2 regions of the Xanthomonas sp. AM6 genome follow, and region 2 is predicted to be linked to the other one. Evidence: predicted binding sites of a transcription regulator. Region 2 holds the regulator's gene; the other holds the start of a gene.
The links. Region 2 encodes FliA, which starts transcription of late flagellar genes. Its sites were predicted from a motif close to TAAAGTTTNNCNNNCNNNGGCCGATAA; they were not measured.
Positions count from the first base shown of each region.

Region 1 (15,877 bases), 500 kb from region 2:
CCTCCGGGGCTTTTTTGTGTCTGCGGACGGCGCCTGCTGGGTAGCGGCGCGCCATTGCGCGCACGCCGCCGCACCGCGGCCCAGGCAGCCTGCGGACGGCTCAGCCGGCCGCTTGGTCGCCGCCGGACTTGGGCCCGCGTTCGTGGGCTTCGCGCAGCTTCTCGTCCTCCCGGCCCGACCGCTGCTTGGCCACCTCGTCCTGCGCCCGGTCCTGTTGGCCTTCCTGGATCCCTTGCTGCTTGCCGTGTTGCGTGTCTTTGTCTGCCATGGTCCGGACCTCGCTGTGGGCGGATGCCCTGTCCCGGAAACACTAGCGGGGCCGCCGTGATGCGCATATCACGGCGCGGGTCTTCGCTGCAGCTGGCGTGGCGCCTCGCTGCCTGCGAACAGGGCGCGCGAGGTGCACACTGGCGCCCGCGCGCAGTGCCGGCGCGGTTGCCATGGAGCGGCCACCCTCTTTCGCTCAGGCCGCCGCCTGCAGCGCAGCGCCGGCGATCTCGTCCATGCGCAGCAGGCGCGCCCGGTCCAGCAGGATCACCAGGCGGCCCTCCAGCTTGCCCATGCCCTGCAGCAACTCCTGGCGGATGCCGCCGCCGAACGACGGCGCCGCCTCGATCTGCTGCGCCGGGATGTCCAGCACCTCGCTGACCGCATCGACCAGCAGGCCGAAGGCCTGGGTCGTGCCGGCGTCTTCGGCGGTCACGATCACGATGCAGCTGCGCCGGGTGACGCGGCTGGGCGCGCGGCCGAGCCGCAATTGCAGGTCCACCACCGGCACCACGGCGCCGCGCAGGTTGATCACGCCGCGCACGCAGGCGGGCATGGTCGGGACCGGCGTCGGCGCGCGGTATTCGATGATCTCGTGGATGCCGACGATGTTCAGGCCGAACAGCTCCTGTTCCAGCTGAAAGGTCAGGAACTGCGACGGCAGCGACGCCACCGCCGGATCCGCGTCCGGCGGCGCGGCCGCGGCATTGCCAAGTTGTGCGCGCATGGCGTGCTCCTCAGAAGCTGGCGAACTGCGATTCGTCCGGACCGGCCGCCATCGCATAGGCCGGCTGCGGCGCACGCGGGCGCACGCGCTTGGGCTCGACGCGACCGACGACCGCCCGGACGCCGGGCTTGTCCGCGGCGCGCGGCAGGCGCGGCGCCTCGCCATGGCCATGACCCAGGCGGAAGAACGCCATCGACTGCTGCAGGTTCTCGGCCTGCGTGCTCATTTCCTCGGCGGTCGCGGCCAGTTCCTCGGACGCGGTGGCGTTCTGCTGCGTGGTCTGGCTCAGCTGCACCACCGCCGAATTGATCTGCGCCACGCCGGAGGACTGCTCCTGCGACGCCGCGGCGATTTCCTGCACCAGGTCGGAGGTCTTCTTGATGCTGGGCACGATGGTCTCCAGCAGGCGTCCGGCCTTCTCCGCCAGCTCGACGCTGGAGCCGGCGACTTCGCCGATCTCCTGCGCGGCGACCTGGCTGCGTTCGGCCAGCTTGCGCACTTCCGCGGCGACCACGGCGAAACCCTTGCCGTGCTCGCCGGCGCGCGCCGCCTCGATGGCCGCGTTCAGCGCCAGCAGGTTGGTCTGGTAGGCGATGTCATCGATGATGCCGATCTTCTGCGCGATCTGCTTCATCGCCGCCACGGTGGCGACCACCGCTTCGCCGCCTTCCACGGTTTCCTTGGCGGCCTGCGCGGCCATGCCGTCGGTGATACGCGCGTTCTCGGTGTTCTGCCCGATCGAGGCGGTCATCTGCTCCAGCGATGCGCTGGTTTCCTCCACGCCCGCGGCCTGCTCGGTCGAGGCCTGGCTCAGCGACTGCGCGGTGGCGCTGACCTCCTCCGAGGCGCCGGCCAGGGTCTGCGCGCTGGCATTGACCTCGCCGACCACCTGCTGCAGCTTCTCGACCATGCGTCGCATCGCCAGCAGCAACTGCCCCGCCTCGTCCTTGGACGTGGTTTCGATCACGACGCTCAGGTCGCCGTCGGCCAGCGCATTGGCGGCATCCACCGCCTTGCCGATCGGCTTGGTCACGCTGCGGCTGATGAAGAAGCCCAGGCACACGCCGAGCAGCACGCCGACCACGATGATGGCCGTCAGCACCTTGGCGCCGCTGGTATAGATCGCATTGGTCTCGGTACTCGCGGCCGCCGCGTTGGCTTCCTTCATCTTGGCCAGCTCGGTCATCAGCGCGTCGACGTCGTCGGAGGCGCTGCGCGCGGCGGTGGACAACGCGATGAGTTCCGGATTGGCGTCCTGCAGCGGCTGCTGCGTCGCTTTCTCCAGGAACGCGCCGCGGCGCGCCAGGTACACCTTCCACGCTTCGTCGAAGCGCGCCAGGGTGGCCTTGGCCTCGGGGCCGTCCATCGAGGCGCGCGCCTTGGTCATGTAATCGACCATGCTCGCGGTGTACTTGTCGATGCTGGCGAGGTGCTTGGCGCGTTCTTCCTGCGTGGTGGCCAACTGCAGGTTGGAGCGCGCGCGGCCTGCGTAGATCAGGTTGATGTTGGCTTCCTTGATATTGGACACGCCGAGCAGCTCGCGCTCGTACAACAGCGTGGCGTAGTGGTTGATGCGTCCGGAATTGCGGATGCCGATGGCGCCGATGCAGGCGCCGATGGCGGCCACGATCAGGAACGCGCAGGTAAGCCTGATACCGATCTTCATATTGCCCAACATGGTGTCTTTCCCCGATTGTTTGGTAACGATCGCGCCCGACACGGCGCGCCCGGATGTCCTTCCCGCTACACCCACCTGGGCCGGGAACGATCATCGATGTGCGTAACGCAGCGATGTCCTGTCGTAGCGCTGTCGCTCGTTGCGTGAAAGCTATCGGCGCTCCCCAAGTCGCCTTTAATCGCCATCGCAACTGCGGAATTGAGCACACAGGCAAGTGCTGCGGACGTGCGCTGAACACGGACGGAGCCTTTCTGGGCGGACGTCATCGCATAGGCGACGGGCGCGGCGCGCACCCGCGCCGCATGCCGCACTTGTCCTCAACGGGAAATTTCCGCCCCGACGTCGCGGAAAAAACGGTGATTTGCACCACAACAAATTGTAGACAATACGTGAAGGAACCGACGTTCAAGCACCGCGGCGTCTCCGGGCGGCGACAGCAGCCAGCCGCTCCTGCCGTGGCGCGGTCAGCTCAGGCTGGCGAGCATCGCAGCGATGGCGTCGCGTGTGCTTGATGCTGCCGGTTCGGTCAGCCGCTGCCGCGCCATCGCGCTGTCGGCGGCGCTCAGTTCCTGCAACGGTTCGAAACGCTCGGCGACCCAGGTCGCCATCGGCACGCCGTCGCGGTACAGCACCCGCGCGCCGGGCACGCGCGGCACCCGGTTGCCCGGCAGCACGCCGCCGAGCAGGTTCGCCGGATCGGCGGCGGCCACGCACAACCAGGCGCCGTCGTGCGGCTGCCGGCGCACCTGGCGCAGCAGGCCGATCGCCTCGGGCAGCGCGAACTGCTCGCCGGACAGCCCGCTGATGAAACGCCCGCCGCGGATCTCGCCGCGCGCCTCCAGCCGGTGGTAGACGCGCAGCAGCTCGCGCCACGGCGGCAGCCACGCCGCCTCGCGCTCCATCAGGCGCCAGCAGACCACGCCGTAGCGGCGCAGCAGGGTCCGCGCCAGGTGCTCGATGGCCTCGCCGCGCGCGGTCGCGGCGGCGCCGTCGGTGGCGGTGCGCAGCAGCGCCCAGCGTCCCGCGTCCTGGATGCCGTACAACGGCACCCGGCGCCGCCGCCGCGACACCGCGGACGGCCGCTTGGAGGCCGGCACCAGCAACGCGCGCAACCCGGCGTAGCTGTCGCAATGGATGCGGCCGGCGGCCACCAGGTCCGCCAGCGCCTCTTCCAGTTCGGTGGACAGCAGCCGCGTGGCGTCGGCGATCTCGTCGAAGAACGAGGCGCCGTGCGCGTCCAGGTAGTCGGCGACCTTCTGCGCGCGCGAGCCGAGCGCGGCCGGCGCGGCCGCGGCCGGCAGCAACCGCGACCACTGCGCGGCGCTGCGCCGCGGCAGCAACAGGATCGGCGTGCTGCGCAGCGAGCCGGCGCCGCCCACGCTGGCCGCGGCCGGGCGCAGCCGCGTCCACAGCGTGCGCCCGGCGCTGCACAGTTCGTCCAGCCACGCCGGGGCGTAATCGCGCACCCGCGCCGGCAACAGCTCGCTTTCCCACAATGCCGCCGGCGCCTCGAAGCCTTCCAGCTGCGCCAGCACGCTGGCCAGCGCCTCCGCGCCGGCGACCCGGCCTTCGCCGTCCAGATGCTGCCAGCGGAACAGGAAGCGCGCGTAGTCGCGCGGCGCCACCGGTTCGATCTCGCGGCGCAAGCGGCCCAGCGTGTAGCGATGGATGCGCGCCAGCAGGTGGCGCTCGCACCATTCGTCGGCAGCGGCGTCGGCGCTGAAGCGGCCGGGCAGGACGTAGCCGTCGCGCTGCAGCGCCAGCAGGCCGGCCTGCACCTCGCGCAGCGGCAGCCGCAGCGGCGCCGCCAGTGTCGCCGCGCTCACCGGCCCCAGCGCGGCCAGGCGCAGGCGCAGCAGCTCGCGCAGCGCGCCGTCGCGCTGCCAGTCGTCGATCGCATAGCCCTCCGGCACGGCGATGCGCGGCTGCGCCTCGGCCTGCGGATACAGCGGCGCGACCAGCGCCAGCGACTCGGCCGCGACCCACAGCGCGGCGCCGTCGTCTCCTACGCCCTGCAGCCGGGTGGCGCGCGCATCGGCGGCCAGTTCCGCCAGCCACGCCGGCCAGGCCTCGTGCGCGGCGGCTTCGGCGGCGTCCAGCGCGCCGAGCGCGACCAGCGCCTCGTGCATCTCGTCGCGGCTGCGCGGCTGCGGCCAGGCCTCCTCGCGCACCGCGGCGATCGCCTCCGGGTCGAGCCGGCCCAGGTCGTCGGCGCTGTCCGGGTCCTGGTAGCGGCGGCTGTGCACGGCCTGGGTGCGGCGCTCCTCCAGCGGCGCGTCGTCGAGGAACGCGTACGGCCGCGCGTCCAGCGCCTCGGCCGCCAGCGGCGACGGCGCGGCCAGGTCGCGCGCCAGCACGCGCACGCTGCCGTCCTCGATGCCGCGCTGCAGCCGCAGCCAGCCGTCGCTGTCCATCGCCTCGTGCAGGCAGTCGTGCAGCGTCTGCGCGACCAGCGGGTGTTCGGGAATCTCGCGCTCGCCGACCAGGTTCTCGGCGCAGGCCACCTGGTCCGGGAACACCGTGGCCAGCAGGTCCTCGGACTTCATCCGCTGCAGCTGCGGGGCGACCTTGCGCCCGCCGGTGAAGCGCGGCAATGCCAGCGCATTGGTGGCGTTCCAGCGCCAGCGCACGCCGAACAGCGGCGCCTCCAGCAGCGCCTGCACCAGCACGTCCAGCGCCGATGCGCTGTGCAGATAGCGCGCGACCTCCTCCAGCGCGAAGCTGTGCCGGGTCGACAGCGACAGCACGATCGCGTCCTCGGTGGCCGCCGCCTGCAGTTCGAAATTGAAGGTGCGGCAGAAGCGCTTGCGCAGGGCCAGGCCCCAGGCGCGATTGATGCGGCTGCCGTGCACGCTGTGGATCACCAGCTGGGTGCCGCCGCTGTCGTCGAAGAAGCGCTCCAGCACGATGCACTGCTGCGTGGGCAGCGCGCCCAGCGCGGTGCGGGCGCGGCCCAGGTAGTCGACCAACTGCTGCGCGGCGGCGGCGTCCAGCGCCAGGTCCCCGCCCAGCCAGGCCAGCGCCTGCGCCGCGCCGCCCTGCTCCAGGCACTGCTCCAGCTGCGCGCGCAGCCGCGACACGCCGGCCGACAGCTCGTCGCTGCGCCCGGGCGCCTCGCCGAGCCAGAACGGGATGTTCGGCGGCGCGCCGCGCGCGTCTTCCACCCGCACCCGGCCCGGCTCCACGCGCAGGATGCGGTAGCTGGCGTTGCCGAGCTGGAACACGTCGCCGCTGAGGCTCTCCACCGCGAAGTCCTCGTTGACCGTGCCGATGGTCTCGGCCTGCGGCTCCAGCAGCACGCTGTAGTCGCCGGTCTCGGGGATGGTGCCGCCGGAGGTCAGCGCCGCCATGCGCGCGCCGCGCCGCTCGCGCACGCGGCGATGCACCGCGTCGCGGTGCAGGTAGCCGGCACGCGGGCCGAGCCGGGTGCTGAAGCCGTCGCTCAGCATCCGCAGCACCGCGTCGAAGCGCTCGCGCGGCAGCGTCGCGTACGGCCAGGCGCCGCGGACCAGCGCGTACAGCGCGTCCTCGTCCCATTCCTGGCACGCCACCTCGGCGACCAGCTGTTGCGCCAGCACGTCCAGCGGCGCGTCGAGCATGTGCAGCGCATCCAGTTCGCCGCGGCGCACGCAGTCCAGCAGCGCCGCGCATTCGACCAGGTCGTCGCGCGACTGCGGGAACAGCCGCGCCTTCGGCGTGCCGCCGACGGCGTGGCCGGAGCGCCCGGCGCGCTGCAGGAAACTGGCGATCGAACGCGGCGAGCCGAGCTGGCACACCAGGTCCACGTCGCCGATGTCCAGGCCCAGCTCCAGCGACGCGGTGGCGACCAGCACCTGCAGCTGGCCGGCCTTGAGCCGCTGCTCGGCGAGCAGCCGCGCCTCGCGCGCCAGGCTGCCGTGATGCGCCGCCACCGCGTCGTTGCCGAGCAGTTCGCCAAGGTGCCGCGCCGCGCGTTCGGCCATGCGCCGGGTGTTGACGAACACCAGCGTGGTGCGGTGCGCGCGCACCAGTTCGGCCAGGCGCGTGTACACCTGCTGCCACTGGTCGGCGGACATGGTCACGCTCAGCGGCGTCGGCGGCACCTCCAGCGCCAGGTCGCGGGCGCGCGCGTAGCCGATGTCGACGATCTCGCAATCGGGCTGGCCGTCGTGCACCGCCGCGCTGCCGACCAGGAAGCGCGCGACCGCGTCGATCGGCTTCTGCGTCGCCGACAGGCCAATGCGCAGCGGCGGCACCGCGCACAGCTGTTGCAGGCGCTGCAGCGACAGCGCCAGGTGGCTGCCGCGCTTGTTCGCCGCCAGCGCGTGGATCTCGTCGACGATCACCGTGCGCACGTGGCGCAGCGTGTCGCGGCCGGAGACCGAGCCGAGCAGCACGTACAGCGATTCGGGCGTGGTCACCAGCACGTGCGGCGGCCGCCGCCGCGCCTGCGCGCGCTCGCGCTGCGGCGTGTCGCCGGTGCGCACCGCGGTGCGGATCTCCACGTCGGGCAAGCCGAGCGCGGCCAGTTCGGCGCGGATGCCGGCCAGGGGCGCTTCGAGATTGAGCTGGATGTCGTTGGACAGCGCTTTCAGCGGCGATACGTACAGCACCTGGGTGCGGTCGGCGAGCGCGCCGTCGCGCAGGCCTTCGCGCAGCAGCGCGTCGAGCGCGGCCAGGAACGCGGTCAGGGTCTTGCCGGAGCCGGTCGGCGCCGCCACCAGCGTATGCCGCCCGGCCTGGATCGCCGGCCAAGCGGCCGCCTGCGCCGGCGTCGGCGCGGGGAAACGGCGCTCGAACCAGCGAGCGACGGCGGGATGGAAGCGTGCTTGCACGAAGGACATGCGGTCTCCTGCGGCGCGCGCCCTTGCCGGCGGATGCAAGGGCGGCGGAAGCGGAACCGTTCGATTGTCTCACGCGACAACCGCGGCAACGGCGTACGCAACAGGAGGTGGTGACGTTACCAGTCCGGTTCAAGCGCGGACGCGCGGCGCGGCTGTTTTCCAGGGCTTTTCCGGTTAATCGTTCATCGAAAACCGCACTGTCTACCACATGCCCCGGGATGCGCGGTTATGTTGTCGATGTCGTCACGTTTGCGCCCCCAGGATCGGCGCAACGGACCTGGTACTCGCTCGGGGAGTCCTGCATGCGGCATGGCAGCATGGTCGAACAGCAGCGTCGGCGTCGGCGGACATTCGCCCCGCATGCCTGCGCGCTCGCGCCAGCGTTGCGCGGCCAATGCATGCGCTCCGCTGGCCTTGCATCCCCGAACGCGGCGCCGCGTTCGCCCACGTCACCGGCCGGCATGCGCACAGCGCATGCATCGGCGCAGATCGCCGTTTCCTCGCACCGCCTGCAGCGGGCGCCGCGGAAATCCTGCAGCAACGCCTCCGTTCCACTCGTCACCCGCCAAGGAGCATCGTCAATGGCACACAGCAGCCCGAACGTTTCCACCGCCCACTGGGTCCAGCGCGTCAACGACGGCAGCGATGCGCTGGAGCTCACGCCCAGCGTGTTCGAACGCGACGATCCGGTGTCCATCGCCCGTTCGCTCAAGCACTCCGCCGACCAGAGCGCGCGCCGCCGCACCGGTCCCTACCGCTCGGCGATGTCGATGCTGACCTTCTACATCAACCGCGCAGGCAAGCAGCTGCCGGCGCAGCGCCGCGAAGTGCTGGAGCAGGCCAAGGACGAGCTGCGCAGCCTGTACGGCAAGCCGCGCAGGAACGGCGCGGGCGGCTGACGCGCGCCACGCGGCGCGGCGGCGCAGCGTGACGCGGGCCGCGATTCGGTGCCCGGTGGAGCGCGCCCGGGCGTTCCCGATTGCTCTGCGCCGACGCCTGGGCGCATGATCCGGACATGATCAAGCCACCCGACGTTTCGGACCGGATCGAGCGCCCTGGCGATGCCGCTGCCGGGCATGCTCCCGTCGCCTCGGCGATGAGTGAGGACGCGCTGCTGCTGTCGCGGATCATCCTCGCCCAGGGCGAGATCGCCGCGGCCGGCAGCGACCCGCTGCAGGTGGTCGACGTGGTCACCCGCCGCGCGCAGGAGCTGACCCGCTCCACCGGCGCGGTGGTGGAGATGCGCGACGGCAACGACATGCTGTACTGGTCGGCCAGCGGCGTCGCCGAACAGCACCTGGGCCTACGCCTGCCCAGCGACGGCAGCCTGTCCGGGCTGTGCATGCGCAGCGGCCAGGTGCTGCAGTGCGACGATTCGGAAGAGGACCCGCGGGTCAACCTGGCCGCCTGCCGCAAGGTCGGCCTGCGCTCGATGCTGGTGGTGCCGCTGCGCTACGGCGAGCGCGGCATCGGCGTGCTCAAGGTGATGTCGCCGTACCGCTGCAGCTACACCCCGCAGGACGTGCGCACCCTGGAGATGCTGGCCACGCTGGTCGGCGCGACGCTGGCGCTGGCGATGGATCGCGCCGCGCTGCAGACCGACATCGCGCGCCGCCAGAACGCGGAGAAACACGCGTTCCGCGAGAAGGCGGCGATCGCCACGCGGATCCGCGAGGCGATCGCCAACGAGCGCCTGCAGATCGTGACCCAGCCGGTGCTGGCGCTGTCCTCGCAGCGCATCGTCGGGGTCGAGGCGCTGTCGCGGTTCCCGTCCAATCCCACGCTGCCGCCGCTGCGCTGGTTCGAGGACGCGAGCAGGGTCGGGCTGGCGCTGGAGCTGGAACTGGCCGCCGCGCGCAAGGCGCTGGACCTGCTGGCGCAGCTGCCGGCGCCGCTGTACCTGGCGATCAACGTCTCCGCGCAGACCCTGCTGCATCCGCAGTTGGAGGCGCTGCTGCATGGCCACGACCTGTCGCGGGTGGTGCTGGAGATCACCGAGCAGCTGCAGGCGCCGGACTACCCGCGCCTGTCCGCGCACATCGGCGCGCTGCAACGGCAGGGCCTGCGCATCGCCCTGGACGACGCCGGCACTGGCTTCGCCAGCCTGCGCCACCTGCTGCACCTGTCGCCGGACATCATCAAGCTGGACCTGACCCTGACCCGTGGCATCGACGCCGAGCCGCGGCGGCAGCGGCTGGCGCTGGCGATCCTGTCCTTCGCCGCCGAGACCGACGCCAGCGTGATCGTCGAAGGCATCGAGACCGAGAGCGAACTGGCTACGCTGCAGGCGCTGGGCGCGCGCCACGGCCAGGGCTACCAGCTGGCGCATCCGGGCCCGCTGTCGGCGCACCTGGCGCGGTATCCGGCCATCGACGACGGGCCGGCCTGAGTCCGCTGCCAGCCTTGCCAGGGCGTTCCGGCCGGGCATCGTGGCCGGGGCGTTGCGGCTGGCACGATGTTGTGGGAGCGACTTCAGTCGCGACGGGCTGTACCGCCAATGCCCGTCGCGACTGAAGTCGCTCCCACACCGCTCCTCGCCTCTTGGTAGCTGGATCGCCAAGCCGAGATGCGCACTCTCGCCCGCGCCGCCCATAAACCCGAGAGCGCGCGGCAAACCTCATCAAGGCATCTGGATCGACATTGTAGGAGCGGCTTCAGCCGCGACCGTGCATTCACCGGGAACGCTTCGGTCGCGGCTGAAGCCGCTCCTACAGGGGATCGTGGCCTGCCGCCGCATCCAGGCATCCCACGGGCCCGCCCCCTCCCGCGCAAAAAAAAGCGGGCCGAAGCCCGCTTTTTCCTTGGTGCAGCGCTGACGCGGCCGGCTTACTCGGCCGTCACGCCCTCGCCTTCCTCGACGGCCTTCATCGACAGGCGGATGCGGCCCTGCTTGTCGACTTCCAGCACCTTGACCTTGACCAGATCGCCTTCCTTCAGCACGTCGCTGACCTTCTCCACGCGGTCGCTGGAGATCTGCGACACGTGCACCAGGCCGTCCTTGCCCGGCAGGATGGTGACGAACGCGCCGAAGTCCATGATCTTGGCGACCTTGCCTTCGTAGATGCGGCCCGGTTCCACGTCCGAGGTGATCTGCTCGATACGCGCCTTGGCGGCCTGCGCGGCGATCGCGTTGACCGAGGCGATGACGATGGTGCCGTCGTCCTGGATGTCGATCTGGGTGCCGGTCTCCTTGGTGATCGCCTGGATGGTGGAACCACCCTTGCCGATCACTTCGCGGATCTTGTCCGGGTGGATCTTGATCGTCAGCAGGCGCGGCGCGTAGTCGCTCAGCTCCGAACGCGGGGTGGTCAGCGCGCTGGCCATCTCGCCGAGGATGTGCAGGCGGCCGGCCTTGGCCTGCGCCAGGGCCTGCTTCATGATCTCCTCGGTGATGCCTTCGATCTTGATGTCCATCTGCAGCGCGGACACGCCTTCGGCGGTACCGGCGACCTTGAAGTCCATGTCGCCCAGGTGATCTTCGTCGCCCAGGATGTCCGACAGCACCACGAAGTCGTCGCCTTCCTTGACCAGGCCCATCGCGATGCCCGCGACCGGCGCCTTCACCGGCACGCCGGCGTCCATCAGCGCCAGCGAGCTGCCGCACACCGAGGCCATCGACGAGGAACCGTTGGACTCGGTGATTTCCGAGACCACGCGGATCGTGTACGGGAACTCTTCCATGCTCGGCATCACCGCCAGCACGCCGCGCTTGGCGAGGCGGCCGTGGCCGATCTCGCGACGCTTCGGCGCGCCGAAGCGGCCGCACTCGCCCACCGAGTAGGGGGGGAAGTTGTAATGGAACAGGAAGTTTTCCTTGTACTCGCCGCTGACCGCATCGATCACCTGGCCGTCGCGGGCGGTGCCCAGCGTGGTGACCACGATCGCCTGGGTCTCGCCGCGGGTGAACAGCGCCGAGCCGTGGGTGCGCGGCAGCACGCCGGCCTTGACGCTGATCGGACGCACGGTGTCCAGCGCACGGCCGTCGATGCGCACCTTGGTGCTCAGCACCGAACCGCGCATGGTCTGGTATTCCAGCTCGCCGAATTCCTTGGCCAGGTCGGCGGCGACCCAGCCTTCGACCGTGGCGCGCGGCGCCAGCTGCGCCAGCACGTCCTTCTTGATCGCCGAGATCGCATCGCGGCGCTGCAGCTTGTCGCGCACCTGGAAGGCGGAGGCCAGCTGATCGCCGACCGCTTCCTTCAGCGCCGCGATCATGCCTTCGTTCTTCGCCGGGGCGACCCAGTCCGACGGCTTGGTGCCGGCTTCGACGGTCAGCTCGTTGATGATGTTGATGACCTTCTGCATCTCGCGATGGCCGAAGGTGACCGCGCCGAGCATCACTTCCTCAGACAGCAGCGCCGCTTCGGACTCGACCATCAGCACCGCGTTGGCGGTACCGGCCACGACCAGCTCCAGCTGCGAGTCCTTCAGCTCCGACACGGTCGGGTTGAGGATGTACTCGCCGTTCTTGTAGCCGACCTTGGCGGCGCCGATCGGGCCCTTGAACGGGGTGCCGGCCAGCGACAGCGCGGCCGAGGCGCCGATCAGCGCGGCGACGTCGCCGTCGATGTCCGGGTTCATCGACATCACCGTGGCGATGATCTGCACTTCGTTCTTGTAATCCTCCGGGAACAGCGGACGGATCGGACGGTCGATCAGGCGCGAAATCAGCGTCTCCTTCTCGGTCGCACGGCCTTCGCGCTTGAAGAAGCCGCCGGGGATGCGGCCGCCGGCGTAGAACTTCTCCTGATAGTCGACCGTCAGCGGGAAGAAGTCCTGACCTTCGCGCGCGCTCTTGGCGGCGACGGCGGTGACCAGCAGTACGGTGTCGTCCATCTTGACGATGACGGCGCCGCCGGCCTGGCGGGCGATCTCGCCGGTTTCGAGGGTGACGGTGTGCTTGCCGTACTGGAAGGTTTTGGTGATTTTTGCCACGGGGTTTCCTTGGATGATGCTGTCTGCAAATGGACCGCTGACGGCCCATGCCGCTGGCGGGTGGCCGGGAGGATCCGGCCGGCGGCGCGGAGCATTCCCCGGGCCGCGGTACTACCCAAAACAAAACCGCGGCGCATCGCTGCGCCGCGGTCGGGTACGTTGGCTCAGCGACGCAGGCCGAGCTTCTCGATCAGCGCCTTGTAGCGCTCGCCATCCTTCTTCTTCAGGTAGTCGAGCAGGCTGCGGCGGCGGTTGACCATCTGCAGCAGGCCGCGGCGGCTGTGATGGTCCTTCTTGTGGGTCTTGAAGTGGCCGGTCAGCAGCTCGATGCGCGCGGTCAGCAGGGCGACCTGCACTTCCGGGGAGCCGGTGTCGGCGGCGCCGCGCTTGTTTTCTTCGATGACTTTCTGGGTGTCGATGGACATGAGGTTTCTCTAAGATGCGGGGCCGGCAGGAACGTGCGGATGACGCACCGCCTGGCTCGCCGATTGCGAAGGATGCGCCGGAGCGCAGGGATGCCGTAAAGGCCGCGGAATTGTACCGGTCCCGGCCCTGGCGGACAAGGTGTTAACGCCGCGTCACGATCTGCGGCCGTCCGCCCAGGCCTGCTGGACGCGCCCCACTCCGCCGCGGATCACAGGTTGAACATGCGCTGCGGCGCCAGCAGCCCGCTGCCATCGACCTGGCCCAGCCCCAGCGGCAGGCCGTCGGCGTCGAACACCGCCACCGCCCCTGGCGCCCAGGCGGCGTCGCGCAGGCGCTGGCCCATGCGGAAGCGCTGCGCCGCAGCATGGTCCAGGCGCAGCGGCGGGAAATCGGCCAGCCCGGCGGCCAGCGGCAGCAGCAGCGCGTCCAGCGCCGCAGGGTCGTGCGCGGCGAGGTGCTGCAGCTGCTCCAGGGTGGCCATCCGCGGCTCGCGGAACGGCTCCACCCACAGGCGCCGCAGGCCGGCGATGTGCGCGCCGCAGCCCAGCGTCTCGCCCAGGTCGCGGGCCAGGCTGCGGATATAGGTGCCGGAGCCGCAGGCCACGTGCAGGCGCAGGCGCTCGCCCTGGTGGGCGAGCACGTCGATGGCATGCACCTCGACCTCGCGTTCCGGCGCCTCGATCGCCTCGCCGCGGCGCGCCTTCGCGTACAGCGGCTCGCCGCCCTGCTTGAGCGCCGAATAGATCGGCGCGCGCTGGCGGATGCGCCCGCGCAGCGGCGCCAGTGCCGCCTGCAGCGTCGCCGCATCGATCGGCGGCACCGGCCGGGTGCGCAGCACCGCGCCGTCGGCGTCGTCGCTGTCGGTGGTGATTCCCAGCACGACCTCGGCCTCGTAGGCCTTGGCCGAGCCCAGCAGCAGCCCGGCCAGCTTGGTCGCCTCGCCGAAACACAGCGGCAGCAGGCCGGTGGCCAGCGGGTCCAGGCTGCCGGTATGCCCGCCCTTCTCGGCGCGGAACAGCCGCCGCGCCGCCTGCAGCGCCGCGTTGGAACTCATGCCGGCCGGCTTGTCGAGCAGCACGATGCCGTCGAGGCGGCGGAAGGAGATGCGGGGCAGGCGGGGGCCGAAGACAGGCATGGGGCTGGGAGCTTGGGGATTCGGGATTCGGGATTCGGGATTCGGGAATCGGACGGTAAGGCCTGCGGTCGTCGCAGGCCACATGGGATGGCAGGCCGGATGCGGGAAAGCAGGTCGGTCGGACGCACAGCCGGCGCTGCGGAAGCACAAGCCTCCACTGGACATGTGCGGCTTGCCGAGCGCTTCAGGCCACTCGCTGCGCCGATGCGGACGCATGCCGATGCGGATGCACCGGCGGAACGGCTCACGCCTTCGGCGGGGCCGTGTCGTCGCCGTCGTGATCGCCGTCTGCGTCTTCGGCCGCTTGCAGCTCGGGCATGTCGCGCAGCAGGTTGTCGATGCGCTCGCCGCGGTCGACCGAATCGTCGTAGTGGAAATGCAGTTCGGGCACGTGGCGCAGCTTCATCGCCCGCGCCAGTTCGCTGCGCAGCTGCGGCGCCAGCTCCTTCAGGCCCTTGACCGCCTCGCCGGAACGCTCCGGCTGCAACGCGGTGACGAACACCTTGGCATGGGCCAGGTCGCGGCTGATCTCGACATCGGACACGCTGACCGACGGCAGGCCGTGATCGCGCACGGCCGAATGCACGATCGCGCCTAGGTCGCGGCGGATCTGCGCGGAAACACGATCGGTACGGTGGAAAGTCTTGGGCACGGGAATTCGCGATTGGAAAAGGAGGTCGGAACGGATACCGGAACTGAGGCCACCGGCGTTACCGCCCGATGGCCCGATGGAGGCTCGGGACCGGGATTCACGAATCCCCAATCCCGCCCCCCAAATCCCGGCTCCTTACAGCGTGCGCTGCACTTCGATGCGCTCGAAGCACTCGATCTGGTCGCCCGGCTTGACGTCGTTGTAGGCCTTCACGCCGATGCCGCACTCGGTACCGTTGCGGACCTCGTCGACGTTCTCCTTGAAGCGACGCAGCGATTCCAGTTCGCCCTCGAACACCACCGTGTTGTCGCGCAGCACGCGGATCGGCTTGTTGCGCTTGACCACGCCCTCCACCACCATGCAGCCGGCGACCGCGCCGAACTTGGAGCTGCGGAACACGTCGCGCACTTCGGCGGTACCGATGATCTCTTCGCGGATTTCCACGCCGAGCAGACCGGAGGCCACCTGCTTCACCTGGTCGATCACGTCGTAGATGATCGAGAAGTAGCGCAGGTCGATGCCGTTGGTTTCGATGATGCGCCGCGCCGAGGCGTCGGCACGCACGTTGAAACCGATCACCGTGGCCTTGGAGGCCAGCGCCGAATTCGCATCGGACTCGGTGATGCCGCCGACGCCGGAGTGGATCACGTTGATGCGGATCTGCTCGTTGGACAGCGCCACCAGCGACTGCTTCAGCGCTTCCACCGAACCCTGCACGTCGGCCTTGATCACCAGGTTCAGCGACAGCTGGCCTTCGCCCTTGCCGAGCTGCGACATGATGTCTTCCATGCGGCTGCCCGCCGAGGACACCAGGCGCGACTCGCGGCGCTTGGTCTCGCGCTGCTGCGCCACGTCCTTGGCCAGGCGCTCGTCGTCGACCACGACGAAGTCGTCGCCGGCATCCGGCACGCCGGACAGGCCCAGCACCTGCACCGGGATCGACGGACCGGCCTCGGCCGGCTGGCCGCCGGTCTCGTCGAACAGCGCGCGCACGCGGCCGTACTGCACGCCGCACACCAGGTAGTCGCCCTTCTTCAGGCTGCCCTGCTGCACCAGCACCGTCGCCACCGGGCCGCGGCCCTTGTCCAGCGAGGATTCGATCACCACGCCGCTGGCGCGGCCGTCGAACACGGCCTTGAGTTCCAGCACTTCGGCCTGCAGCGAGATCGCGTCCAGCAGCGAGTCGATGCCCGCGCCGGTCTTGGCCGAGACTTCGACGAACTGGGTGTCGCCG
Region 1 is NZ_CP106869.1:3,061,060-3,076,936, forward strand. Features, by position in the region: gene OCJ37_RS12845 (hypothetical protein) at 101-268, opposite strand; gene OCJ37_RS12850 (chemotaxis protein CheW) at 464-994, opposite strand; gene OCJ37_RS12855 (methyl-accepting chemotaxis protein) at 1,005-2,672, opposite strand; gene OCJ37_RS12860 (DEAD/DEAH box helicase) at 3,137-7,495, opposite strand; gene OCJ37_RS12865 (DUF3175 domain-containing protein) at 8,077-8,394, shown strand; gene OCJ37_RS12870 (sensor domain-containing phosphodiesterase) at 8,511-9,884, shown strand; gene pnp (polyribonucleotide nucleotidyltransferase) at 10,322-12,430, opposite strand; gene rpsO (30S ribosomal protein S15) at 12,595-12,855, opposite strand; gene truB (tRNA pseudouridine(55) synthase TruB) at 13,065-13,991, opposite strand; gene rbfA (30S ribosome-binding factor RbfA) at 14,236-14,643, opposite strand; gene infB (translation initiation factor IF-2) at 14,779-15,877, opposite strand, start outside.
Region 1: OCJ37_RS12855 (methyl-accepting chemotaxis protein) is a predicted target of FliA. The motif match lies at 2,823-2,849, and genes of this name have one in related genera.

Region 2 (15,877 bases):
TTTTCCTCTTCGGCAAACGCGCCCAGCAGCGCGCGGATCGTGCCCATCGCCTTGCGGTCGCGGCCTTCGCCGAACACGGCCAGCACCTGTTGCTGGCTATCGGGCCGCCCACGCAGGGCAATGATGTGCTGCTCGGCCTGCAGCAGTTCCCGATACGCGGACTGCAACTGCGCCAGACGCGCCTGCTGCCGCGGATTGTCCGCGGTCAGGCGCCTGGCCTCGGCGAAGTTGGTTTCGAAGCCGGCCTGCCCGAGCGCGAACGGCTGCAGGTAGTCCTTGTTGCCGGACAGCAGATAGCCCCGGCTGCTGGTTTGCACGTTCAGGGCATTGGCCTGCATCCCCTGGCCGGTGGCCAGCACCTTGAAGGTGTGCTCGTTGATGGCGACCGCGTCGTTGAGCTGGAACTGGCTGCGCAGGCTGATCGCCCCGACGATGAGCAGTACCAGCACGACGGCGCCGAAGCCGAAGGCGAGCTGGGCGGACAAGGGCAGGTTCTTGGTCTTCATCGTTGGATCCCGGAGTTGAGGAACGGGTTAGCGAAGGAGACCGCAGCGCGGCGATGCCGCTGCGATCCATGTCCTCTGTAACGGCGCCGGAATCGTTATGTTCAATCGATTTATTGATTTCAATAGATAGGCTAGGCCAATGGTTGGGGAGAAACCGGTTGATACAGGCTTCGATGAGGTCGCGGCACCGTTCGGGCCTCCCGAACTCGCTGATCGTCCGACGGTCTGAGGCGATCCGGGAGAACCGTCCGCTGCGCTGCGCCGTTGCGTTGCGACAGGCCGATGCCCGCGACTGCCTTCGTTGCGCCATCGACCGGCGCATGGCGGACGACGCTGCTTCTCTCTTCCCGCGTGCCTGCATGCGCGGGGCGCGCTTGCGCTGCAGAACGCAAAAAGCCCCGGCATCGCTGCCGGGGCTTGTGGTTGCTGTCGCGCCGCACGAGGCGGCGCGGGGTGGAACGCGATCAGGCCGCTTGCGGCACCCGCAGCGAACGCACCAGTCCGCCGATGTCCACGATCAGCGCGACGCGGCCGTCGCCGAGGATGGTGGCGCCGGAGATGCCGCCGATGCGCCGGTAGTTGTTCTCGATGTTCTTGACCACCACCTGTTGCTGGCCGACCAGTTCGTCCACTTCCAGCGCGATCTTCTGGCCGTCGGCCTCGACCACCACCACCAGCGGATCGCTCTGCTCGGTGCGGCCGTAGCCGTAGGAATCGCTGAGCGAGAGGATCGGCAGGTATTCGCCGCGGACCCGCAGCACCCGGCCTTCGCCGGCCATGGTGCGGATGTCGTCGGGCTGCGGCTGCAGCGCTTCGAGCACGTAGGCCAGCGGCAGGATCAGGGTCTCGCCGGCGACCGACACGGTCATGCCGTCCAGGATCGCCAGGGTCAGCGGCAAGCGGATCAGCACGCGGGTGCCGCGGCCGGAATTGCTTTCCAGCTGCACTTCGCCGCCCAGGCCCTGGATGTTGCGGCGGACCACGTCCATGCCCACGCCGCGGCCGGACAGGTCGGTGACCGCGTCGGCGGTGGAGAAGCCGGGGGCGAAGATCAGGTCCCACACCTGCGCGTCGGTCGGGTTGTCCGGCACGCTCAGGCCGCGTTCGGCGGCCTTGGCCAGGATCCGCTCGCGGTTCAGGCCGGCGCCGTCGTCGCTGACCTCGATGACGATGTGCCCGCCCTGGTGCGAGGCGGCCAGGGTGATGGTGCCGGTCTCGTCCTTGCCGGCGGCGCGGCGCGCTTCCGGCATTTCCAAGCCATGGTCGATCGAGTTGCGCACCAGGTGCACCAGCGGATCGGCGATCTTCTCGATCAGGCCCTTGTCCAGTTCGGTGCCTTCGCCGATGGTGCGCAGCCGCACCTGCTTGCCGAGGCGGCTGGACAGGTCGCGGACCAGGCGCGGGAAGCGGCGGAACACCGCGTCCACCGGCAGCATGCGCACGCCGATCACCGCTTCCTGCAGGTCGCGGGTGTTGCGTTCGAGCAGGTCCAGGCCGGCGAACAGGCGTTCGGCATGGGCCGGGTCGAGGTCGCCGGAGACCTGCTTGAGCATGGCCTGGGTGATGACCAGTTCGCCGACCAGGTTGATCAGCGCATCGACCTTGTCGACGCTGACCCGGATCGAGCTTTCCGCTTCGTGCGCGGCGGCGGCATTGCCGGCCGGCGCGTTGGCGGCCACGGCGGCGGCTGGCGCGGCGGTGGCGCTGGCCGGGGCCTGCGCCAGCACCGGTGCCGGCGCATTGGCCAGGCTCGGCGGCGGCACCGCGCGGATGTCCAGTTCGCAGTCGTCGATCACCCAGGCGAAGGTGTCCTCGATCGCGCTGCGCGGCACCTTGGCGACCAGGCCCAGGTCCCACGCCAGATAGGCCTCGAGCGGGTCGAGGTCGTTGAAGCCGGGCAGGCGGCCGCTGCGGCAGGCGATCTGCAGCGGGCCGAGGTGTTCGAGTTCGCGGATGATGCGCAGCGGGTCGTTGCCGCTCATGAACAGCGACGGCGCCGGGGTGAAGCCGATCTGCCAGGCTTCCGGCTCGGCCGGCTGGTTGGCGGCCGGGGTCGCCGCGGGCGCGGCGCCGGCGGTGCCGTTCAAGGCCTGCTGCAGGCGGTCGTGCACGGCCTTGACCGCGACCGGATCGGCCAGGGTGCCGTGCTCGGCTTCGCGCAGCAGCGCGCGCAGCACGTCCACCGAGCCCAGGATCGCATCGATCGCGTGCGCTTCCACGTCGCGCTTGCCCGAGCGCAGTTCGTCGAGCAGCGTCTCCAGCACGTGGGTCAGCCCGGCCATCGCCTCGAAGCCGAAGGTGGCCGCGCCGCCCTTGATCGAGTGCGCGGCGCGGAACACCGAGTTGATCGTTTCGGGATCGCGGTTGCCTTCTTCCAGCGACAGCAGTCCGGCTTCCATCGCGTCCAGCCCTTCGCGGCTTTCCTCGAAGAAGGTGGCGTGGAAACGTTGCAGGTCCATGCTCATGGGCGGGGAATCCGGAAAAAGGGTGGAGAGGGAATCAGCCCAGGACTTTCTGGACGGTGGCGATCAGCTGTTCCGGGTTGAACGGCTTGACCAGCCAGCCGGTGGCGCCGGCGGCCTTGCCCTCGGACTTCTTGTCCGCCGCCGACTCGGTGGTCAGCATCAGCATCGGCGTGAACTTGTAGTCCGGCAGCTGGCGCAGCGCGCGGATCAGCGAGATGCCGTCCATGTTCGGCATGTTGACGTCGGTGACCACCGCGTTGAAGCGCTGGCCCTGGGCGCGGCCGAGGGCGACCTGGCCGTCTTCGGCTTCCTCCACCGCGAAACCGGCCGAGGTAAGGGCAAAGGCGACCATCTGGCGCATCGACGCCGAATCGTCCACCACCAAGATACGTGCGCTCATGCGGCGTTCTCCACAGATTTCAGGTTGTCAGGGGTTGCGGGAAGGCCCAGCGATTCGCTGACCCCCAGTAGGCGTGCCGCGTCGCGGAACGTGTCGTTGCAGGCTTCGAAGACGGTGCGTTTGCCGTCCTGGCGGCGTGCATCGACGAATGCGCACAGCACCTGCACGGACGCGGTGTGGATGCGGCGGACCTCGCCGGCGTCCAGTCGCAGTTCCTCGGCCGACGCCAGGAACGGGGTCAGCCGCTGTTTCAGGTCGGCGCTGGTCTCGATGCCGAGATCTTCGCCAAGGGTGACTGTGCTCATCATTGCTCCGCACGAATGGTTCTATCGCAGATAACGGCCAATGCGCGGGAAGCTTTAGCGGCGCATCGGGAAAGTGCGGCGGGGTTGGCAGTCGCCGCGCCGCGGTGCCGTGGCGCGCGCGGCGCGCGTGGCGCGATCGGTGGCCGCGACCGGCCCCGGCAGCCGCCCGGCGCGGCCACGGCGCCCCTGGCAGGCGCGCCGATCGGCATGCGTGTTCCTGCCCGCGGCGCGCCGAGACAGGAGCGCGGGCGTGCCGGCCGGGTCGACGCGCCCTGCGCGTCAGTGCAGCAGCTGCTCGGCGTCGAGCAGGATCATCGGCTGCTGCGCCAGCCGCGCCACGCCGCGGAACAGGTGGTTGGAGATGCGGCAGATGCGGGCATTGTCCGGCGGTTCGATCTGCTGGTCGGTGAGGCTGGCCACGTCCTCGACCGCGGACACGCGCAGGCCCAGGGTCTCGCCGTTCTCTTCCAGCACCACCACCCGGGTCAGCATGTCCATCTCGATCGGGGCGGCGCCCAGGTGGATGCCCAGGTCGATCACCGGCACCACCTGGCCACGCAGGTTCATGATCCCCAGCATCGCCGGCGGAGTGCCACGCAGCGCCAGCAGCGGCACCGGCAGCACCACTTCCTGCACCTTCAGCAGTTCCAGCGCATAGGCCTGTTCGCCGCAGCGCAAGCGCAGCCAGCGGGTGCTGCGGTCCGGCGCGCGGCGCTGGTGCGGGGAGGCTTCGTGGGCCACGCTCGGGGCCATGAACGCCTGCAGGTTGGGCGGCAGCCGCGCGCCGCCGGCCTGCGCTCCGGCGGCCTGCGCGCGTTCGGCCTCGGCGCGGCGCTCCGGCGGCACCGCCATCGGCGGGCGCTTGACCGCGCGCGCGGCGGCGGCGTCATCGTCGGCGGCCAGGTTGCGCGGGGTCACCGGGGTGCGCTGCATCTCCATCGCCGCGACCACTTCCAGGTCGGCCTGGCGTTCGGCATCGGGCGGCGCCTGCTGCGACATGATGCCGGCCAGGGCTGGGTCGGAGTCGGCTTCGGCCAGCACCGCGGCGGCGATCTCTTCCGGGGTCGGGCCGGCCGGCGCGGGCGCCAGGGCCTGCTGCGACATGATGCCGGCCAGGGCCGGGTCGGAGTCGGCTTCGGCCAGCACCGCGGCGGCGATCTCTTCCGGGGTCGGGCCGGCGGGCGCGGGCGCCAGGGCCTGCTGCGACATGATGCCGGCCAGGGCCGGGTCGGAGTCGGCCTCGGCCAGCACGGCGGCGGCGATCTCTTCCGGGGTCGGGCCGGCCGGCGCGGGCGCCAGTGCCTGCTGCGACATGATCCCGGCCAGGGCCGGGTCGGAGTCGGCTTCGGCCAGCACGGCGGCGGCGATCTCTTCCGGGGTCGGGCCGGCGGGCGCGGGCGCCAGGGCCTGCTGCGACATGATGCCGGCCAGGGCCGGGTCGGAATCGGCTTCGGCCAGCACCGCGGCCGCGATCTGTTCCGGGGTCGGGCCGGCGGGTACGGCTGGCTCGGCGACAGGCGCCGCCGGCACCGTCGCGCTGGCGGCGGCGAGCGTTGCCTGCCGTTCGTTCTGCTCCTCGGCGATCACGTCGTGCAGCAGGCCTTCCAGATAGTCGTCGATGACCCCGGGCGTGTTCATGCGGCCTGCTCCATCGGGGTGGCGTCGCTGGCGACCAGCCATTCCAGCGCGCGGCGGTAGGCGGCCAGGCCGCGGCCGGGGTAGTCGCCGGGCACGCCGGCGACCGTCAAGGCCTTGACGTTGCAGATCTTGGTGTCGACCGGGATCGCGTCTTCCCAGACCCGCTCGCCGTAGCTGTCCTGCATCTGCCGCAGGGTCTCGTTGCCGGCGCGGGTGCGCTTGTCGAACAGCGTCGGCAGGATCGAGGTGGGCAGGGGGCGCCGGCGCGAGCGCTCGACCATGTCCACGGTGCGGACCATGCTGGCCAGGCCGTGCAGCGCCAGCGGCTCGGCCTGGGTCGGGATGATCACCCGGTCGGCCGCGGCCAGTGCGTTGATCATCAGCAGGCCCAGGGTCGGCGGGCAGTCGAGCAGGATGTAGTCGTGCTGGCCGACGTGGCGGGCCATGGCCTGCTGCAGCGCCAGGCCGAGCCCGGGCTGGTTGGCGCTGCGCCGCTCCAGCGTGGCCAGCGCGGTCTGCCCGCAGACGTAGCTCAGGCGCTCGATGGCGCTGTCGCGGGCCAGCGCCGCCAGTTCGCCCGGCGGGGTCGAGAACAGGTCGAGCACGCCGCTCGGCGGCGGGTCCTGCGGCACGTCGAAGGCGCGGGTCAGCGAGGCGTGCGGATCGAGATCCAGCATCAGCACCCGGTGGCCGAGCATGGCCAGGCCACGGCCCAGCGCCAGCGTGGTCGTGGTCTTGCCCACGCCACCCTTCTGGTTGGCAATCGCCCAGATGCGCATCAGTTCACTCCTTCAATTGCGGCAGGTACGGCGCGGGGCGCGCCGGCAGTGCCGGCAGCCGCCGCGGCGGGGTAGGTCGGGGTCGCCGGCGCGGTGCCGGCATTGCTGAATCGGTCCTGCGGCGCCGGGGCGGCGGCCGCGGTGATGGGTGCCGCGCTGCGCCCGCTGTCGATGCCGTTGGCTTCGGCGCCGCCGGCATCGGCCAGGATCACCAGCACCACGCGGCGGTTGGCGTTGCGGCCGGCCTGGGTGTCGTTGTCGGCGCGCGGGCGGAACTCGCCGTAGCCGATCATCGACAGCCGCGACGGCTGCAGGCCCTGGTCGGCGAACAGGTGCACCACGCTGGCCGCGCGCGCCGCCGACAGCTCCCAGTTGGACGGGAACTGCAAGGTGGCGATCGGGCTGTTGTCGGTATAGCCCTCCACGCGCACGCCGTTGGGCACCGGCACCAGCACCTGCGCCAGCTGCGCCAGGGTGGCGCGGGCGCTCTGGTCCAGCGACGCGGAGCCGGAGCCGAACAGGATGTCGCTGTTGATCTCCACCTCGATCCACAGCCCGGCGTGGCGCACGCTGATCAGTTTCTTGTCGATCAGCGGCGCCAGCGCGGCGCCGAGCCGGTCGGCGATGCCGTCGAGCTGGCGCTGCGCGCGCCGCAGCTGTTCCTCGTCGCGCAATGCGCTGGCCGCGCGCAGCGGCGAGGCCGACGGCAGCCGGTTCGGGTCGGGCAGGGACAGCGCCGGGCTGGACTTGATCGGGGTCGGGCGCGCGCCGCCCTGGCCCTGCATCAGGCGCTCGCCGACCTGCACCGGGCTCATGGTCCGCGGCGCGCCGCCGAAGGCGGTGCTCATCGCGTCGGCCATGACCCGGTACTTGGCCTCGTTGACCGTGGACAGCGCGTACATCACCACGAAGAAGGCGAGCAGCAACGTCATCAGGTCGGCATAGGGGATGGCCCATGCCTCGTGGTTGACGTGATCTTCGTGCTGGTGCTTGCGGGCCATAGTGGTCGGGTCAATGCAAGAAGCCGGCCAGTTTCGATTCGATGTTGCGCGGGTTCTCGCCCTGGGCGATGGCGATGAGCCCTTCGATGACCATTTCGCGCTCGCCGCTGCTGTGCTTGATCACGCTCTTGAGCTTGCTGGCCATCGGCAGGAACAGCAGGTTGGCCGAGGCGATGCCGTAGATGGTGGCGGTGAACGCGGCGGCGATGCCGTGGCCGAGCTTGCTCGGGTCGGCGAGGTTCTTCATCACCGCGATCAGGCCCAGCACCGCGCCGATGATGCCCAGCGTCGGCGCGTAGATGCCCATGCCTTCGAACACCTTGGCCGCGGCCAGGTCGCAGTGCTCCTGGCCGTCGAGGTCGATCTCCAGCATGTGCCGGATCGATTCCGGCTCCACGCCGTCCACCAGCATCTGCAGGCCCTTGCGCACGAACGGGTCGCTCTGGTGCTGGACCTGGTTCTCCAGGCCGAGCAGGCCCTGGCGGCGGGCGATGTTGCTCCACTCCACGATCTGCTGCAGCAGCGCCTGCCGGTCGCTGGCCGGCGGATGCAGGATCCACTTGGCGATCTGGAACGCGCGCTTGAACACCGCCGGCGGCGTATGCACCAGGATCGCGGCCACGGTGCCGACGATCACGATCACGAACGCGGCCGGCGACCACAGCGCCGAGATGCCGGCGCCCTTGAGGATGCTGCCGCCGACCAGCGAGGCGATCGCCAACAGCAAGCCAATGAGACTGAGTTTGTCCATGCAGGAACTATCGGCAGCGCGGGGAGGGACTTGATGGGGCCGGGATTGGGGATTGGGGATTCGGGATTGGGATTCGAGGCGGCTGGCCGTCGGCTGCCGAGCCGCAGATCGGCGAATGCGCTGCCTTCTGTAGGAGCGGCTTCAGCCGCGACGCCTTGCCGATAAGGCGTCGCGGCTGAAGCCGCTCCTACAGCAAAGCGCGACCGAGACAGCCACTGAACTTGCCGCCACGTCCATGGCACTTCGGGCATCGGATCGCCACGCAAACGCTCCGCACCGGGACCGCCCTTGCGAATCCCCGCTCCCCACTCCCGAATCCCGGCCCCTCAGCTCTTCAGGCCGTCCACATCCAGGATCAGCGCCAGCCGGCCGTCGCCGATCAGGGTCGCGCCGGCGTAGCCGGGCAGGCCGCGCAGGGCGCGCGGCAGCGGCTTGATCACCACTTCCTCGCGGCCGCGGACCTGGTCCACGATCAGGCCCATGCGCGATTCGCCGGCCTGCAGCACCACCACGGTCAGCAGCGGCAGCTGCGGCGCTTCGATGTTCAGCCACTGGCGCAGGTCCACCAGCGGCAGCGTGTGCGATTGCCGGTCGAGCACGGCGCGGCCGTCGAACCAGCCCAGCGAGCGGCTCGGCGCGTGCAGCACTTCCACCACGCGCGCCAGCGGCAGCGCGTAGACGGTGTCGCCGGCCTGCACCAGCAGGGTCGGCAGGATCGCCAGGGTCAGCGGCACGCGGATCAGGAAGCGGCTGCCGCGGCCCAGTTCGGACTGGATCTGGATCTGCCCGCTGAGTTCGCGGATGCGCGACTGCACCACGTCCATGCCGACGCCGCGGCCGGAGATGTCGGTGACCTCGGATTTGGTCGAAAAGCCCGGCAGGAACACCAGGTGCAGGCACTCCTCGGTGGTCAGGCGCGCGGCGGCTTCCGGGTCGATCAGGCCTTTCTCGCGCGCCTTCTGGCGCAGGCGCTCGGGGTCGATGCCGGCGCCGTCGTCCTGCACCTCGATGCTGACGTAGTCGCCTTCCTGCTGCGCCGACAGGCGCACGTGGCCGCCGCGCGGCTTGCCGGTGGCCTCGCGCAGCGCCGGGGTCTCGATGCCGTGGTCGATCGCGTTGCGCACCAGGTGCACCAGCGGATCGGCCAGCGCCTCGACCAGGTTGCGGTCCAGTTCGGTGTCGGCGCCAATCAGTTCCAGGTCCACTTCCTTGTTCAGGGAGCGGGCGACGTCGCGCGCCACCTTGGGGAAGCGCGAGAACACCTTGCCGACCGGCTGCATGCGGGTGCGCATCACCGCCGACTGCAGGCGCGCGGTGGCGATGTCCAGGCTGCTGACCGCGCGGTCCAGTTCTTCGTCGCGCAGGCGCACGCGCAGGGTCTTGAGCCGGTTGCGCGACAGCACCAGTTCGCCGATCAGGTTGACGATCGCATCCAGGCGCTTGGTGTCCACGCGCACGGTGTGTTCGGGTTCGGCGGCCTTGGCCGGCGCGGCGGCCGGCTTGGCCGGTGCCGGACGCGGCGCGGCGGCCGCGACCGGCAGCGCGCTCGGCGCGGCGGCGCCGTGCAGCTGGTCGAGCAGCGCTTCGAATTCCTCGTCGTCGATCATCTCGCCGTTGCCGCCGGCGGCCGGCGCCTTGGCCGGCGCCGCAGCGACGGGCGCGGCGATCGGGGCGCTGGTCTCCTCGCCGCTGGTCGCGAACTGCGCGATCAGCTGCGGCGGCGCGCGCGGCGGCTCGTTGCCGCTGCCGAACGCGTCGAGCATCGACTGCAGGTAGTCCAGCGACTGCTGCGCGGCGTCGAAGTGCCGCGCCTGCAGCGTGGCCTGACCGGCGCGGGCCTGGCCCAGGGTGTCCTCGGCGGCGTGGCACAGCTCGACCATGGCGTTGATCGCCAGGAAGCCGGCGCCGCCCTTGAGCGTGTGGAAGCCGCGGAACACCGCGTTGAGCTGGTCGCTGTCCTCGGGCGCCTGCTCCAGCGACACCAGCTGCTCGCCGAGCCGGTCCAGGATCTCCTGGGCTTCGATGATGAAGTCGGCAGCGATGTCGTCGGGTACGGCGCTCATGGCATTACAGTCCCAGTCCGGACAGCAGGTCGTCGGCGTCGTTCTGCGACACGCCGTGACGGTCCAGTCCGGCCAGCGCGGGGCCGGCCAGGCTGCCATCGGGTTTCTTCTCTTCCTTCGGCGGCAATCCCAGCGCGCCGAAGCCCTCGTGCACGCGGCGCACGATCGCCGCGACGCGGCGGATGATCTGCCCGGTCAGGTCCTGGAAGCTCTGCGCCAGGGCCATCTCGGTGAGGTTGTGGCGGATCTTGTCGAGGATCTCGCCCTGGTCGCCGGTGAGGCCGCCGGCGCGCAGCTGTTCGGCCAGCGCGCGGCATTCCTCGGCCAGGTCCAGGGTGCGGTGGCTGGCCTCTTCGGTCATCGCCACCACGTGGTCCAGGCGCGAGCAGGCGTCGTCCAGCTCGCCGGCCTCGGTGGGCACGGTCGGCAGTTCGCCCAGCGCCTGGCCCAGGTCGCGCGCCAGCCGGCTCAGGCCCTGCATCATCGGCCGCGTGCGCCAGGCGGCGAGGGTGTCGATTTCCCTGCGCCAGCCGGCTTCGTCGCCCTTTTCCAGTGCGTCCAGCGCACCTTGCAGGCGTTCGATCAGGGCGCTGCGTTCGGCGGTGGCTTCCATCAGGCGGTCGCTCCCAGGCGTTCGAAGATCTTGCCCAGCTTCTCCTGCAGCGTCTGCGCGGTGAACGGCTTGATGATGTAGCCGTTCACGCCGCACTGCGCGGCCTCGATGATCTGCTCGCGCTTGGCCTCGGCGGTCACCATCAGCACCGGCAGGTGCTTGAGCTTGTCGTCGGCGCGAATGTTGCGCAGCAGGTCGATGCCGGTCATGCCGGGCATGTTCCAGTCGGTGACCACGAACTCGAACGGCGCCGAGCGCAGTGCAGCCAGGGCACTGTTGCCGTCCTCGGCCTCTGCAGTGTTGGTGAAGCCCAGATCGCCGAGCAGATTCTTGACGATGCGCCGCATCGTCGAGAAATCGTCCACGATCAAAATCCGCATGTTCTTGTTCACCGCTAACTCCCTTGGGTCTTATTCTTCGTCTTCCAGGCCGGCGTCCGCCGCTTCGAACGCTTTCAGGCGCCCGCGCAACCGTACCGTGGCCTGGCCGTGGATCTGGCAGACGCGCGACTCGCTGACACCGAGCACCGCGCCGATTTCCTTCAGGTTCAATTCCTGTTCGTAGTACAGCGACAGCACCAGCTGCTCGCGTTCGGGCAATTGCGCGATGGCCTTGCCCAGCTCGCGGCCGAATTCGCTGCGTTCCAGCATCTGCTGCGGATTGGGCCCGCCCTTGGCGATGGTGTCCAGCTCGCCGTGGTCCTCGACCCGCGATTCCAGGCTCAGCACCTGGCCGCGCGCGGCATCTTCCATCAATCGCAGGTATTCGGGAAGCGGCATGTCCATCGCCGCGGCCACTTCGTTGGCGGCGGCGGCGCGGCCGGTGCTCTGCTCGATCCTGCGGATCGCCGAGGCGGCGTCGCGGGCGCGGCGGTGCACCGAACGCGGCACCCAGTCGCCGCGGCGGATCTCGTCGATCATCGAGCCGCGGATGCGGATCGAGGCGTAGGTCTCGAACGAGGCGCCCTGGTCGGCGTCGTAGCTGCGCGAGGCCTCGATCAGGCCGATCATGCCGGCCTGGATCAGGTCGTCGATCTCCACGCTGGCCGGCAGCCGCGCCGCCAGGTGGTGGGCGATGCGCCGCACCAGGTCCGAATGCTGGGCGATGTAGTCGTTGGAACTGTTGCGCTGCACGGCGCGGTACTGGGCGGCGGCGTTCATGCGGCGACCCCCCGCTGGATGATCCGTTCGACGAAGAACTCGACGTTGCCGCGCGGCACGGTCGGCGCCTGCCAGCGCGCGGTGCGCCGGGCGATCTCGGCGATCGCCTGCGCCGACGGGCTGGACGGGTAGGCCTTGACCACCGGCTGCTGGCGCTGCACCGCCAGGCGCAGCCAGTCGTCCTGCGGCACGCAGCCCAGGTAGTTCAGCGACACGTCGCCGAGGAACTTCTCGCACACCCGGCTCAGCTTGTCGTACAGCAGGCGGCCTTCGTTGAGGTCGCGGACCATGTTGGCCACGATCTGCACCCGGTCCACGCCGCGTTCGCGCGACAGCACCTTGATCAGCGCGTAGGCGTCGGTGATCGAGGCCGGCTCGTCGCAGACCACCACCACCGCGTCCTGCGCGGCCTGGCAGAAGGTCAGCACGCTGTCGGTGATGCCGGCGGCGGTGTCGATGATCATCACGTCCAGCTCGCGCTGCAGCTCGGAGAACACGTTGACCAGGCCCACGTGCTGGGCCGGCGGCAGCTCGGCCATGTGCCGGCGGCCGGAGGCGGCGGGCACCACCATCAGCCCGTTGGGCATGTCGATCAGCACTTCTTCCAGGGTGCAGCGCCCGGCGACCAGGTCGGCCAGGGTGAACTTGGGGGTCAGCCCGAGCAGCACGTCGACGTTGGCCAGGCCCAGGTCGGCGTCCAGCAGCAGGGTGCGCTTGCCCATGTCGGCCAGCGCCATCGACAGGTTGACCGAGATGTTGGTCTTGCCGACGCCGCCCTTGCCGCCGGTCACGGCGATCGTGCGCACCGGGCCCAGCGGTTCGCTGCGCGTTGCCGACAGGGGGAAGGCATTGGTCAGATTGGCGTAATCACGCGACGGCATGGTTCTGCTCCGGAGTACAGGGCTTATCGGCAGCGCGCCGCAAATCTTCAAGGCGCAGTACCAGGCTGGCGGCGTTGGCGCGGTGCAGGTCGTCCGGCACGCGCTGACCATCGGTCACCCAGGTGATGGGAAGCCGGTGGTCCGCGACCACCGACAGTGCACTTCCAAACCGCCCGGTTTCGTCCAGCTTGGTCAAGATCACCCCCTGCGGATCGGCGCCGGCGAACCGGCGCACCACCTCGTCCAGGTCGGAGAAATGGGCATTGGCAGGAAGTACTAGCAAGGACCGGACCACTCTGGAGGCGCGCAGCCAGTGCAGCTGCCCGACCAGCGCGCGGTCGCGCTGGCCCATGCCGGCGGTGTCGATCAGCACCAGCTTGTAGTCGCGCAGGCGCTCCAGCAGCTGTTGCAGGGCGGCGTCGCTGTCGGCCTCGTGCACGGCGATGCCGAGCTGGCGGCCGTAGCTGTGCAGCTGTTCGCGGCCGCCGACGCGGATGGTGTCGGTGGTGACCAGGGCCACGTCGCGGGCGGCGTGGCGTTCCAGGAAGCGCGAGGCCAGCTTGGCGATGGTGGTGGTCTTGCCGGCGCCGGTGGGGCCGATCAGGGCGATCACGCCGCCTTCCTCGATCGGATCCAGCGCGGCGATCGGCAGGCGCTTGGACAGCAGCCCCAGCATCATCCCGCGGCCGCGGTGCAGTTCCAGGTCGGCCGGGATCTGCATGACCACGTCGCGGGTCAGGCCGCTGTCGAAGCCGTAGTCGTCCATCAGCTCCAGCGCCTGGGCGCGGACCGGCGAGCCGCGCAGGCGTTCGTCGGTGAGCCGGTTCATCTCGCGCTCGATCATCTGCCGCATCAGCGCCAGTTCGTCGCGCAGCTGAGTCAATTGTTCGTCGTTCTGCATGGCCGGGAAGCTCGGCACCGGCGCCAGGGCCGGCGGCGCCGGGATCCCGGCGCTGGCCGCGACCGGCGCCGGCTCGGCGGCCGGCGCAGCCGTGGCGGCCGCCGGGGTCAGCGAGACCGCGGCGATGCCTTCGAGCCAGGCCGGCACCGCGGCGGCGCTGGCGGCGGCGCTGGACGCGGAGGCCGCAGCGGCGAACGGGCTCGGCATCGGCACGCTGATCGGCGCGTTGCGGAACACGTCCTCGGGAATCTGGAATTCGGCAGGCGCCGGCGCGGAGGCGGGAGCGGGGGCACGCGGCGCGGCAGCGGGCCGGCTCGGCGCCGGCGCGGTGCCGGCCGGCATCGCCGAGGCGGCGATCGCGGCAGGCTGGGTCAGCGGCCGCGCCGGCGCGGCCTGCGTCGCCGCGGCGGCCGGGGCGCTGCGGCGATCGCTGATCGCGGCCATCATCGCCATCGCCGAGTTGCCGGCGGCGCCGGCCTTGGCCGCACGCGGCGCCGGATTGGCGGCCGACACCGGCAGCCGCGCCGTCTCGTCCGGCCGCACCGCGTCCAGCGCCTGCTGCACCAGCGCCTCGTCGTAGTTGCTGGCGGCGACGATCTCGATGCCCTCGTCGGTGCGCCGGTTGGACAGGATCACCGCATCCGGACCGTGCTCGTCGCGCACCATGCGGAACGCGGTGCGCATGTCGGGAGCTACGAAGCGTTTGATTTTCATGGGTGGAAACCGGGATTCGGGAGTGGGGAGTGGGGATGGGTCGCGGAGGCCGCCATTGCGCGGTTGGCATCCGGTCGCCTTGCTCTGGTTGTCTTCGATCGTTTCATTGCTGTCTCTCTCCGCTCGCGGGGTGCGCTGTTGCGAATCCCGAATCCCAAATCACCAATCCCTGCCTGTCAGCTGATCGTCCCGACCAACTTCAGCCGCTTGTCTTCCGGTACCTCGCTGTAGGACAGCACCGACAGCGAGGGGACGCTGTGGCGGACCAGCCTGGCCAGCGCGGCGCGGACCTGCGCCGGGACCAGCACCACGGCCGGTTCGTTGCGCGCTTCCTGCTTGCTGACGCAGTCCGCCAGGCTCTGATGCAGCCGCTCGGCCAGGCCGGGTTCCAGCGCGGCACCGTTGCCCTGGGTAGAGTCCTGCAAGACACGTTCCAATTGCGGGGCCAGGGTGAACACCGGCAGTTCGGCGGACATGCCGGCGATTTCCTGGACGATGAACCGGCCCAGCGCATTGCGCACCGCGGCGGTGAGCACGCCGGGTTCCTGACTCTGCGGGGCCTGTTCGACCAGCGCCTCGACGATCTTGCGCAGCTGCCGCACCGGGATCTTCTCGATCAGCAGGTTCTGCAGCACGCGCACCACCACCGACAGCGGCAGCGCCTTGGGGGTGAGGTCCTCGACCAGCTTCGGCGCGCTCTTGGCCAGGGTGGCCAGCAGCTGCTGCACTTCCTCGTGGCCGAGCAGTTCCGGGGCGTGCTCGCGGATCAGGTGCGACAGGTGGGTGGCGATCACCGTGGCCGGGTCGACCACGGTGTAGCCCATGGTCTCGGCCTGGGCGCGCTGGTGCGGCTGGATCCAGATGGCGTCCAGGCCGAACGCGGGGTCCTTGCCGGGGATGCCGTCGATCTTGCCCAGCGCGCCGCCCGGGTCCAGCGCCAGTTCGCGGTCCGGATGGATGTCGGCGGTGGCCACCGGCACGCCGTGCACCAGCAGGCGGTAGGCGTTGGCCGGCAGTTCCAGGTTGTCGCGGATGTGCACCGGCGGGATCAGGAAGCCGATGTCCTGGGTCAGCTTGCGCCGCACGCCCTTGATCCGCGCCATCAGCTCGCCGCCCTGGGCCTTGTCCACCAGCGGGATCAGCCGGTAGCCGACCTCCAGGCCCAGCGGGTCGATCGGGCGCAGTTCGTCCCAGCCCAGCTCGGCGTTGGCCTGCGCGCCGGCGGCGGCCGCCTGTTGCACCGGATCGGGCTTGGCTTCTTCCGGCAGCAGGCTGCGCTTCCACATCTTCCAGGCCAGCAGGCCCAGGATCAGCGCCAGCGTCAAGAAAGCGACGTTGGGCATGCCCGGGACCAGGCCGACCAGGCCCAGGATCGCCGCGGCCACCGCCAGCGCTTTGTGCTGGCCGAACACCTGGCCCATCATCGAGGCGCCCATGTCCTGCGAGCGCGAGGCGCGGGTGACCAGCATCGCCACCGCCGAGGACACCAGCAGCGCCGGCAGCTGCGCGACCAGGCCGTCGCCGATCGACAGCAGGGTGTAGGTGGAGGCAGCCTGGGCGACCGGCATGCCGTGCTGCAGGACGCCGACCGCCATGCCGCCGATGAGGTTGATGAACAGGATCAGGATGCCGGCGATGGCGTCGCCGCGGATGAACTTGCTGGCGCCGTCCATCGAGCCGTAGAAGTCCGCTTCCTCGCG
Region 2 is NZ_CP106869.1:2,560,344-2,576,220, reverse strand. Features, by position in the region: gene OCJ37_RS10855 (methyl-accepting chemotaxis protein) at 1-506, opposite strand, end outside; gene OCJ37_RS10850 (chemotaxis protein CheA) at 971-2,971, opposite strand; gene OCJ37_RS10845 (response regulator) at 3,006-3,371, opposite strand; gene OCJ37_RS10840 (STAS domain-containing protein) at 3,368-3,676, opposite strand; gene OCJ37_RS10835 (chemotaxis protein CheW) at 3,956-5,314, opposite strand; gene OCJ37_RS10830 (ParA family protein) at 5,311-6,093, opposite strand; gene motD (flagellar motor protein MotD) at 6,093-7,094, opposite strand; gene OCJ37_RS10820 (flagellar motor protein) at 7,105-7,845, opposite strand; gene OCJ37_RS10815 (chemotaxis protein CheA) at 8,172-9,908, opposite strand; gene OCJ37_RS10810 (protein phosphatase CheZ) at 9,913-10,521, opposite strand; gene cheY (chemotaxis response regulator CheY) at 10,521-10,913, opposite strand; gene OCJ37_RS10800 (RNA polymerase sigma factor FliA) at 10,932-11,681, opposite strand; gene OCJ37_RS10795 (MinD/ParA family ATP-binding protein) at 11,678-12,562, opposite strand; gene flhF (flagellar biosynthesis GTPase FlhF) at 12,549-14,177, opposite strand; gene flhA (flagellar biosynthesis protein FlhA) at 14,354-15,877, opposite strand, start outside.